2 linked regions of the Egicoccus sp. AB-alg2 genome follow. The protein of the gene in region 2 binds, or shares a complex with, the protein of the main gene of each other region. Links are inferred from orthologs where the notes say so. Each region holds a gene or a part of one and is shown on either strand. Other genes may lie near its edges.

Evidence for each region. Proteins that work in one complex are often made in the same cells at the same time.
Region 1: the proteins of ACERM0_RS15590 (region 2) and pabB are in contact, whole or in part, in a solved structure (PDB 8RP0), measured with the Escherichia coli proteins. The link is inferred for Egicoccus sp. AB-alg2 from one-to-one orthologs.

The regions. Positions count from the first base shown.
Region 1 is NZ_JBGUAX010000002.1:295,961-298,846, forward strand. It holds pabB (aminodeoxychorismate synthase component I), read left to right. Parts: upstream 1-626; coding sequence 627-2,147; downstream 2,148-2,886. Other genes in the region: ACERM0_RS04045 (cob(I)yrinic acid a,c-diamide adenosyltransferase), read right to left, coding at 1-246; ACERM0_RS04050 (hypothetical protein), read left to right, coding at 388-630; ACERM0_RS04060 (aminotransferase class IV), read left to right, coding at 2,144-2,886. UniProt on the Escherichia coli protein: Part of a heterodimeric complex that catalyzes the two-step biosynthesis of 4-amino-4-deoxychorismate (ADC), a precursor of p-aminobenzoate (PABA) and tetrahydrofolate.
Region 2 is NZ_JBGUAX010000007.1:283,415-291,061, forward strand. The notes cover bases 2,080-4,975. They hold ACERM0_RS15590 (aminodeoxychorismate/anthranilate synthase component II), read left to right. Parts: upstream 2,080-3,153; coding sequence 3,154-3,798; downstream 3,799-4,975. Other genes in these bases: ACERM0_RS15585 (AMP-binding protein), read left to right, coding at 2,080-3,148; ACERM0_RS15595 (PDZ domain-containing protein), read right to left, coding at 3,795-4,865; ACERM0_RS15600 (site-2 protease family protein), read right to left, coding at 4,862-4,975. Outside these bases: ACERM0_RS15575 (polyprenyl synthetase family protein), read right to left, coding at 1-294; ACERM0_RS15580 (LuxR C-terminal-related transcriptional regulator), read right to left, coding at 473-1,168; more of ACERM0_RS15585, read left to right, coding at 1,502-2,079; more of ACERM0_RS15600, read right to left, coding at 4,976-6,064; ACERM0_RS15605 (VLRF1 family aeRF1-type release factor), read left to right, coding at 6,190-7,374; ACERM0_RS15610 (hypothetical protein), read left to right, coding at 7,391-7,647. UniProt on the Escherichia coli protein: Part of a heterodimeric complex that catalyzes the two-step biosynthesis of 4-amino-4-deoxychorismate (ADC), a precursor of p-aminobenzoate (PABA) and tetrahydrofolate.

The DNA.
Region 1 (2,886 bases), on a different replicon or contig from region 2:
GGGCTGCAGGCGCTCCCAGTGCTCCACCAGCGTCGCCAGCTGCGCCCCGACGACGAACAGTTCGCGCTGGACCTCCAGCACGAGGTCGTGGAGGTGGCCCGTCAGCTCGGCCCGGGCCAGCCCCAGCGCACTGCAGGTCTCGTCGACGGTGCCGTAGGCGGTCGTGCGCAGGTCGTCCTTGTCGACCCGACCGCCGTAGAGCAGCCCGGTCGTGCCGTCGTCGCCGCGCTTGGTGTAGACCTTCAAGCTTCGTCTCGTTCGCTCGTCGCCCGGCCGCCGAGCGTAGCCACGCGGGACCGGCGGCCCCTGCCGACGGCCGGCCGCTCGGCGCGTTGTGGGCCGCCTGACCAAGCCGGTAGGTTCCGCTCCCCCATCGCTGGAGACGCCGTGGCCACGGATCGTTCGCCCCGCCGGGACTTCCGTGTCCTGACCCGGCGGCGCGGTGGCTACGACGGCGCGGAGATGTACGACGTGCAGCTCCAGGTCGCCGGCACCGGCGCGCTCGTGTGGGCCCAGACGTTCTCCGACCACGCGCAGGCGGACGCGTTCGAGCGCCAGCTCGAGGAGGACCTCGACACGCTCGACGACGCGTCGTTCCGGCGCAAGTACGGCGTGCCGTCCACGACGTGAGCGACACGGCCGTGGGCAGGGAGGACGAGCTGCGGTACGCCGAGGTGCCGCGTCCGCCGCGACTCGCCGACGGCACCGTGGACCTCGACACGCTGGTCGAGCGGTGTCAGGCCGCCGCCCTGCTGGAGTCGGGCGACGGTGACGGCTGGTCCTACGTGGTGCCGCCGTCCACCGCCCGGCTGGTCGACGACGGCAGCCGTACGTGGTTCGTCGACGGCGAAGGTGGCGTGCACGACGCGGGAGCGGATCCCTTCACGGCGGTGGACGCGTGGTGCGAGCGCCTGGGGATTCGACCCACCGACCCACGTCCGACGACGCCGGGCCTGCCCGCCTTCACCGGCGGTTTCGTCGGTGCGCTGTCCTACGACCTGGGCCACCGGATCGAGGACCTGCCCCGGCGACTGGCGGACGACCGCGGCAGCCCGGCCCTGTGGCTGCAGTTGACCGAAGTCGTGGTCGCCGTCCCGCCCGCCCGTGACCGCGTGGTGGTGGTCGGCCGCGACCTGCTCCGCCGCGGCCGCGCCGAGGCCGAGGTCCGCGAGGTGTGCCGCCGGCTGGACACCCGCTCCCGCCCCACGACCACGCCGCCCGGGACCTCGCCGCCCTCCCCCGCGACCGCGGTGTCCCCCACGACCGACGTCGCGTTGACCACCAGCCTCCACCGCGACGCCCATCTCGCCGCCGTGCGTGCCGTGTTGGAACACATCGCCGCTGGCGACGTGTTCCAGGTCAACCTGACCCAGCGCCTCACCAGCCGCTGGCCGCACGACCTGTGGCGCCTGTACCGCGCGCTGCGGCATGAGTCGCCCGCGCCGTTCGCGGCCGCCATTCCTGCGATCGGCGTGGCCTCCATCTCCCCGGAGACGTTCCTCGCCGTCGACGGTTCCCGGGTCATGACCAGGCCGATCAAGGGCACGCGGCCGCGCGCGCCCGACCCCGACCTCGACGCCGCGCTCGCCGACGACCTGGCCACCTCCGACAAGGACCGGGCGGAGAACGTCATGGTCGTCGACCTCGAGCGCAACGACCTCGGGCGCGTGTGCCGTGACGGCAGCGTGCAGGTGCCCGAGCTGGCCGTCGTCGAGGCACATCCCACCGTCTGGCACCTGGTTTCCACGGTGGTCGGCGACCTACGCGCCGACGTCGGTTACGGCGACCTGCTCCGTGCCACGTTCCCGTGCGGCTCGATCACCGGCGCGCCGAAGATCGCGGCGATGCGCATCATCGAACGGCTGGAGCAGGCCCGCCGCGGCTGGTACTGCGGCGCGGTCGGCTTCCTCTCACCGGGGGCGGCGCGCCTGTCCGTCGCGATCCGGACCGCCACCCTGCACCCGGGCGGGCAGGTCGACTACGGCGCGGGCGGCGGGATCGTGGCGGACTCCGACCCGGACGACGAGCGTCGGGAGAGCTTCGACAAGGCCGCCGCGTTCCTGCGGGCCGTCGGGGCCCGGCGGCCGGACGGCGGCGGGCCCGGCTCGCCGGCCGTCGCCGGCCACGGACGCACGGAGCCGCGATGAGCGCTTCCCTGCAGGTGTGGATCGGCGGTCGTCTGATGCCGGCCGAGCAGGCGACCGTGTCCGTCTTCGACCGCGGCTTCCGGAACGGCGAGGGGGTCTTCGAGACCTTCCGGGCCTACGGCGACCACGTCTTCCGCCTCGCCGGTCACGTGGACCGGGCCATCGCCGGTGCCGCCGAGCTCGGCTTCTCGCCCGGCCCTCGCGACGTGCTGTGTGCGGCGGTCGCCGACACGGCGCGCGCCAACCTCGACGCCCTCGACGGTCAGGACAGCGCGCTCCGTCTGACGGTCTCGGCCGGCAGCATCGAACCGGACTCGCCGTTCCCCGGCCGAGCCGTCGGCGAGCCGACGATCGTGGTCACCTCGCACCGGCTGCAGCTGGACCCGCGACGCACCGAGGTGGGCCTGCGGGCGATCACGGTCCCGATGGCGCGGGAGCTGCCGCACGTGAAGGCGGTCTCCTACCTGGTGGCCGTGACGGCCAAGCGCCGCGCCCGCGAGGAAGGCGCCGACGAGGCCCTTTTGACCAGCCCGTCCGGCGAGGTCCTCGAAGGGGCCAGCTCGAACCTGTTCGCCGTGGTCGACGGGGTCCTCGTCACCCCGCCGACGGACGCGGGCCTGCTCGCCGGCGTGACCCGGCAGGTCGTCCTGGAGGTCGCCGAACGGTTCGGCATCCCGGTGGAGGCCCGGACGCTGACGGCCGACGGGCTGGCTGCTGCCGACGAGGCGTTCCTGACGGC
Region 2 (7,647 bases):
GGCACGGTCGATGACGTCGTCGTGGGCGAGGGCGCAGGTGTGCAGGAACTCCAGCGCCAGGGCGGGACCCATGACGGACCCGGGCGGCATGCCGCCGCCGGCCGCGTAACCCAACAGCAGCAGCACCGGACGGATGCGCTTGCCGCCGGTCATGAACCGCTGCAGGTGCTCGGCCACCGGGTCGAGCGCCGGGTGGTAGTCGCGCAGCCGCGGCAGGCGCTCGGCGAGGGCGCGTGCGAGTGCCGTGTCCACCTCGGCGCGCAGGGCGGTCACGGCGGGTGGTGCGGCGGTCACGTCGTTCCTCGGTCGGCGGTGACGTCGTCACGCCGGCGCCCGTCGCGCGCGGCAGGTCGCCGCAACCTACCGCGCGTCCAGGGTCGGCTCCGGCGGCTCGTCGGCCGGCCGGGCCGTCGGTCGAATTGCGGCGGGTGGGCGGGCGCCCCCCGCGGACGCAGCGCCCACCCGCCGCACCTCAGCCGGCGTGGGCAAGCGCCGGGATCCGGCGGGGCCCGCGGCTGAGTCCGGCGCGGTTCGCTCCGCCGACGACGGCCGCCGTCAGCTCTGTGCGGTTGCGCGCTCCGGTCTTGGCGAGGATGTTGGACATGTAGTTGCGCACCGTCTTCTCGGCCAGCGACAAGCGGTTCGCGATCTCCCGGTTGGTCGCTCCCTCGACGACCATGGTGAGGATGCGCTGTTCCTGGCCGGTCAGGTCCCGCTTGAGCCGGTCGGGTACCACCGAGGCGCGCGACCGGGCGCGCAGCTCGTCGATGGTCGAGGGGCTGATGAGCGACCGGCCGCGGCCGACCGCGTGCAGCGCCCGGGCCAGGGCGTCGGCGTCGATGTCCTCGGCGAGGTAGCCGAAAGCACCGGCCACGACGGCCTGGAAGAACGTCTCCTCGTCCGCGAAGGGGCTCAGGACCACGGTCCGGGCGCCCGGGACGCGGGTGCGCAGGTGACGGATGAGGTCGGCGCCGCGCCCGTCGGGCAGGTCGGCCCCGACCAGGACCACGTCGGGCCGCAACGTGACGGCCTTGGCCACCCCGGCGGCGACGGATGCCGCCTCTCCGACGACGTGCAACTCGTGGCGGCCGTCGACCATGGCGCGTACGCCCTCGCGTACCACGCAGAACATGTCTACCAGCAGAACCTTGATGGTGGTGTGCTGCATCTTCAGTTGTCCCCGTTGTCGCGCCTCGGCTTCCCGTGCCGCAGCGTCGACTCGGAGGATGGGGGTTTGAGACGTGCTTATCGGTCGAATTGGAGATCGCTTGATCAGGTTGATGCATCGTTGACGCAGCCGTGCAGTGGGCGCGCGAACGAATTTGCTTCGTGCGTTCCGGCGAGCTACTGGAGGGCCGGTGTCCCGTTCCATCGGGCCATCTCCGCGGCCGTTCGGCGGGCCTCCTTGCGGTGCTGACCGGCGTCGGGAGGCCGCCTGACGGCCCCCGATACACTGATCGGCTCGCCCGATCCCCGGAAACGACGAGCCAGGAGTGCCGCGGTGGCCGGACCGCCGGACCCGGCGTCCCTCGAGCGGCCGTGGCTCGCCGCCTACCCGCCCGGGGTACCGCCCACCTACCGTCTGCCGGCGGTCGCGCTGCCGCGCCTGCTCGAGGACGCCGCCCGCGACTTCCCGGGCACGGCCGCACTGGTGAGCGACGGCCGCGGGGTCGACTACGCGTCCCTGCGTGACCGCGTGGACGACCTCGCCCGCCGGTTCGCCGGCACCGGTCTGGTACCCGGCGACCGGGTGCTGGTCGGCCTGCACAACGGCGTGGTCGCGCCCGTCGTACTGCTCGCGCTGTGGCGCCTGGGGGCGGCGGTCGTGCCCGTGCCACCCGACCTGCCGGCCGAACGGCTGCGGGCGATCGCGCAGGACGCGGGCGTGGCCGCCGTCGTCGGTACCGCCCGGGTGCTGCACGAGCTGCGTCAGCACGTCGCGCTCCCCCCGATCGCGGTGTGCGTGAGCGGCGAGGAGTGGCCGGGGCCCCGTCGCCGTCTTCGATTGCCGCGGCGTCCACATCGCGGCGGGCACGACCACGTCCGGCTCGCCGACCTGCTGGCCGGTGACGGTGCGCGGACGGTCCCGGCGGCGCCCGAGCCCGACACCGTCGCGGCCCTGGTCTACCGCGCCCGCGGTGACGACCTGCGTGGGGTGGGGCTCACCCACGCCAACCTCGTCGCCAACGCCTTCCAGGCCCGTCTCTGGGTCCCCGACGTGCAGGCTGGGCGTGAGCGGGTGCTGGTGGCCGACCCGCTGCACGAGGTGTTGCCCCTGACGCTGGGGCTGCTGGCCGGCGTGCTGTCCGCCGCGACGATCGTGCTCCTCGACCGTCCCGAGCCCGCCGCCCTGGCCCGCGCGATCGAGCGGGAGAAGCCGACGCTGTTCCCGACCGTTCCCGCCCGGCTCGGTGCTCTGCTGGCGGACCGTGACGGGGCACGTCGCGACCTGACCTCCCTGCGCGTCTGCGTCGCGGGCGGCGCGCCCCTCGATCCGCGCCTGGCCGCCGAGGTGGAGCGGCGTACCGGCGGCGCCCGCGTCCGTGAGGGCTACGGGCTCGCCGAGGCGGCACCGCTCACCCACGCCCAGCCGGTCTACGGGCGGGCGACGTTCGGCACGATGGGCCTGCCCGTGACGGACACGGTCGCGATCGTCGTCGACCCCGACGACTTCGGCCGGGTGTTGCCCCCGGACACGCCGGGCATGCTCCTGGTCCACGGTCCCCAGGTGGCGCCCGGCTACCGGGACCGACCCGAGCTCACGGCGCGGACGTTCGTGGACGGCTGGCTGGTCACCGGCGACCTCGCGACGGTCGACGCCGACGGCGTCTTCACCCACGTCGGGCGCATCGACGAGGTCGTCAAGCGCGAGGGCCGGTTCGTGTCCCCCCGGCACGTCGAGGCGGCGCTGCTGCACCATCCCGCCGTCGCCCGCGCCGGTGTCGTCGCGTCCGGTGACCTGCTGCTGGGGGCCGTCGTGACGCGCCGGCGGACCCGCCTCGGCAGCGACGTCCTCGTGGAACACTGTCGCCAGCTGCTGGACGCCGCCGCCGTCCCCGACCGGGTGACCGTCGTGGACCGGCTGCCCGAGACCGCGGCGGGCGACCTCGACCGCGACGACCTGCGCCAGCTGCTGGCGGGAGGGTGAGCGACGTGACCGACGGTCCGACACCGGTGTCCGACGGCGACCGGCCGCGACTGCTGCTCGTCGACAACTACGACTCGTTCACCTACAACCTCGCACAGGAGCTGGGTGAGCTGGGCGCGGACGTCGAGGTGGTGCGCAACGACGCCTTCACGCTGGACGAGCTCGAGGCCGACCTGCCCGACGGCGTGGTGATCTCGCCCGGCCCCGGCACGCCCGACGACGCGGGGCTGTCCAACGACGTCGTGCGGCTGGTGGCCGGGCGGCGACCGCTGCTGGGGGTGTGTCTCGGCCACCAGTGCATCGGCGAGGTCTACGGTGGCCACATCGTGCGGGCCCCGGTGCTCGTGCACGGCAAGACCAGCCCCATCTACCACCGGCGGGAGGGCGTGCTCGCCGACCTGCCGGTGCCCTTCGACGCGACCCGGTACCACTCGCTGGTCGTCGACCGCCAGACACTGCCCTCCGCATTGAAGGTCACCGCGGAGACCTCCGACGGGCTGATCATGGCGATGCGCCACCGCGAGGTGGACGTCGAGGGCGTGCAGTTCCACCCGGAGTCGGTACTGACCAGCGCCGGGATGCAGCTGCTGGGCACCTTCGTGGCCCGCTGCGCCACCGCGGCGACACCGGCCGACGCGCCGGTCGCCTAGCGGCCCTTGCCGCGCAGCGCGTCGATCGCCTCCTCGACGGTCGCGACCCCGATCACGTCGAGGTCCGGTGGTGCCGTCGTCAGCGCCTGGTCGAGCTGCGACGCGGGGACCAGGACCACGTCCGCGCCGTACTCGGCCGCGGCCAGCATCTTCTCCGGCACCCCGCCGACCGGGCCGACCCGGCCGTCGGCGTCCACGCTGCCGGTGCCCAGCACGGTGCGTCCCCGCAGCAGGTCCTCCTCGGCCAGCAGGTCGTACACCGTCACGGCGACCATCATGCCGGCGCTGGGACCGCCGATGCGGGTCGTCGACGCGAGGCGGACGTCGAACGGCAACTCGATGTCGTAGACGGCCGTCTCCACCGAGATGCCCATCGCGGGGAAGTCGACGCCGGGCAGTTCGCCGAGGACGACCGAGGTCTGGATCGTCTCCTCCCCGCGGCGGACCTCCAGCGCGATCTGCTCGCCGACGGCGCCGGCGCGCGTGCGGGCCTGGATCTCCTCGGCGGCGACGACCGCCTGCCCGTCGACGGCGACGATGACGTCGCGCGGCTGCAGGACCCCGTCGGCCGGGCTGCCGGGCAGCACGCTGACGACCACGGGTTCGGACAGGATCGTCGTCTCCACCCCTGCGGCCTGCGCCCCGATGACCGCGGCGATCTCGAACTGCCGGCCGAAGACCTCGCGCTGCCCGGCGAAGAAGGTGTCCCGGTCGACGTCCGGCGGGAACACCTGCGCGAGCGGGATGAGCCGGCGCTGGTCGGAGACGGCCGCCCGCAACGACTGCAAGGTCGGCTGTTGGCGCAGGAACACGGTCAGCAGCGACGCGCTGCCGTCGAGTTCGGTCGTCTCCGTCCCCTCGATCTCCAGGAGCGGTTCGATCTCCGTCGGACCGCCGGGGACGTACTCCACGTAGGGCAGCGGCACCAGCACCGCCGCCCACAGCACGATCGCCAGCGTCAGCGTGTAGAAGCCCACCCGCCACCACGACCGGGGCCGCGGTCGTGTGGGCGGCGTGGGCTCGGGAACCGGCGGTGGGCCCGACGTCGTCACGTCCGGCTGGCTCACGACGCCGGCTCCGTGGCCTTGTCCGGTGCGGGCGTGCCACCGTTGCGGCGCAGTGCCGTGAGGGCGCGTGCCACCTCGCGTTCGGTGACCACGCCGACGTCACGCCCGTCGGCGTGCAGCCGCACGGCGTGCACCTTGCCGGAGAAGGCGGCGATCAGGTCGCGGACGTCGTCGTCCAGGCCGACCCGCGGCAGGTGGTCGACGTGCTGGAGCAGGTCGCGGGCCACCCGGGCCGCGCGGTCGGTCGGGTGCAGCTCGACGAGCTCACGCACCGAGAGGACCCCGGCGAGGTGGCCGTTGGGGCCGCTCCCGAGGGGCGCGTCGCCCGTCGGGTGGTCCGCGGCGACGGGCAGCAGCGTCCGACCGGGCGCGACCGTGTCCGGGTCCAGCAGGTGCAGCGGCTGGTCGGGGTGGACCGCGTCGGGCAGCCGACCGACGAGGTCGCGGGCCGCCCGACCCTCGAGGAGCGCGTCCACGTCGCTCTGGCGGATCTCGGCCCGCGCCGCCGACCACAGGAAGAAGCCGACGGCGAGCCACATCAACGCGCCGAAGAGCCCGTCCGTGCCGGCGACCTGCACGGCCCGTACGCCCAGCAGCATCAGCCCGATCGCCAGCGCCTGACCGGCGCGGGCGGCGATGCGCAGCGCGCGCCGACGGTCCTTCAGCAGCCACCACAGGCCGGCGCGCAGTACCCGGCCGCCGTCCAGCGGGGCGCCGGGGACGAGGTTGAACACGGCCAGCACGACGTTGACCCAGGCCAGCAGGCCCGCCACCTCGGCGATCGGCGCGGCCGCGGCGGCGGGCAGCGACCACGTCGCCCACGTCCCGAACAGGCCGAAGGCCGCGCCGCACACGAGGCTGATCCAGGGGCCGACCGCGGCCACGACGAACTCGTCACGAGGCGTCTCGGACGCGGCGTGCATCTCCGTCACGCCGCCGAACAGGAACAGCGTGATGCGCGGCACCTCGAGGCCGCGGTGGCGCGCCTCGAGGGCGTGCGCCACCTCGTGGGCCAGGATCGAGGCGATGAACAACAGGCAGCCGATCCCGGCCATGACGATGGCGGTCGACAGCGCGTGCGACTCCCGGAACCGCGCCGCGAAGAACCAGGCCACCAGCGCGGCGAACGGCACCAACGACACGTCGAGACGCACCTCGACGCCACGGATGCGGGTGAGCCGAACGGCGCGGGAGAACATGCGGGGACGGTACCCGCAACGCCGCTGGTCCCGATGGCCGACCCGCTGGCCGCCGCGCGCCCCCCGTCGTCCGTCCGTGCCGCACGCCTCCGCACGCGCCCCGCGCGAGGGCTACGGTCGGCGTCATGAACCTCGCTGACTCGCTCATCAACGACCTCATCGACTTCACGGACGAGCAGGGTGTGCTCTCGTTCTACGTGGGGCACACACCGGCTCAGGCAGCCGACCCGCAGCCGACCCAGCCGATCGAGATCCGCAACCAGGTCCGGGACCTGAAGGCACGACTCGCGGAGAGCGACAAGGACCTCGCCGCTGCCGTGGAGAGACGCATCGACGCGCTCGACGGCGAACTCGAGCGACTCCTCGATCCCAAGGCCCACGGGCAGGGGCGGGCGTTGTTCGTGGGCGTGGCCTCGGGTCGCACCGCCTCCGTGGCGCTGCAGATCCCCTTCCGGGAGCGCGTGATCCACCACGAACGGGCCTTCCTGCGTCCGCTCGTGGCCGCCGTCGACGAGGGGCGCCCCGCGGGCATCCTCGTGCTCTCGCGCAGCGGCTCGCGCCTGCTGCACTGGAAGGTCGGTGAAGCCGAGGAACTGACCAGCGACACGTTCGAGCTCACCGACGCGCAGCTCGCCGACCGCAAGAGCGGTCCGTCGCCGGCCGCCCCGCAGATCCAGGGCCACGGCGTCGACCACAAGGAGATGTTCGAGAACCGCGTCGACGAGAACCGCAACCGCTGGCTGCGCTCGCTCGTCGACGAGGTCGTCGGCACCGCCAAGGAGCACGGCTGGGACCGGCTGGTGGTGGCCGGCAGCGCCCAGGTGCGCGAGTACGCGACGAACCTGATCGGCGAGTCCGACGGGCTGCGCGTCATCCAGGCCGACTCGGACTGGGAGCACCAGAGCCCCGCCGCCATCTCCGCCAGCGTCTGGCCGATCCTGCGTTCGGTCCACGAGGAGCGCGAACACGAACTGGTCGACCTGGTGATGGACCGGGCGCTGTCCAACAACGCCGGTGCCCTGGGCCTGCTGGACGTCTGCGACGCCCTCAACCAGGGCCGGGTCGCGCACCTGCTGTTCGACGACCGGCTCCAGTTGACCGGCTACCGCTCGTCCGAGGACACGCTGCACCCGGAGCTCACCGGTCAGCTCACCCAGTCCGAGGGCGTGGAGTTCCACGAGGAGCCGCTGTTCGTGGAGCGGATGATCGAGAAGGCCGTCGCCACGGGCGCGGCCATCACCCCGGTCGCGCAGGCCCCGGCGGCGCCGCTGGGCGCGTACGACGGCGTCGCCGCACTGCTGCGGTGGTGACGGCGGCGTGCCGGGCATGCGCGACACGTCGGGCATGGACGCGGTCGCCCGGCGACTGAGGGCGGAAGCGGACCAGGTCCTCGAACTGCACGAGGCCGGGGACCTGGACGCCGCCTTCGCGGCCTGCGAGACGCTGCTGGCGGCGGCGCAGGCCGCGGATCCCGCCGATCCGGTCGTCCGCGAGAGCCTGTTCCTCGCCCGCTTCGAACGCGCGCTGCTGCTCACGGAGCTCGGTGAGCTGGAGGCGGCCGCGGCGGCCTACGACGACGCGGC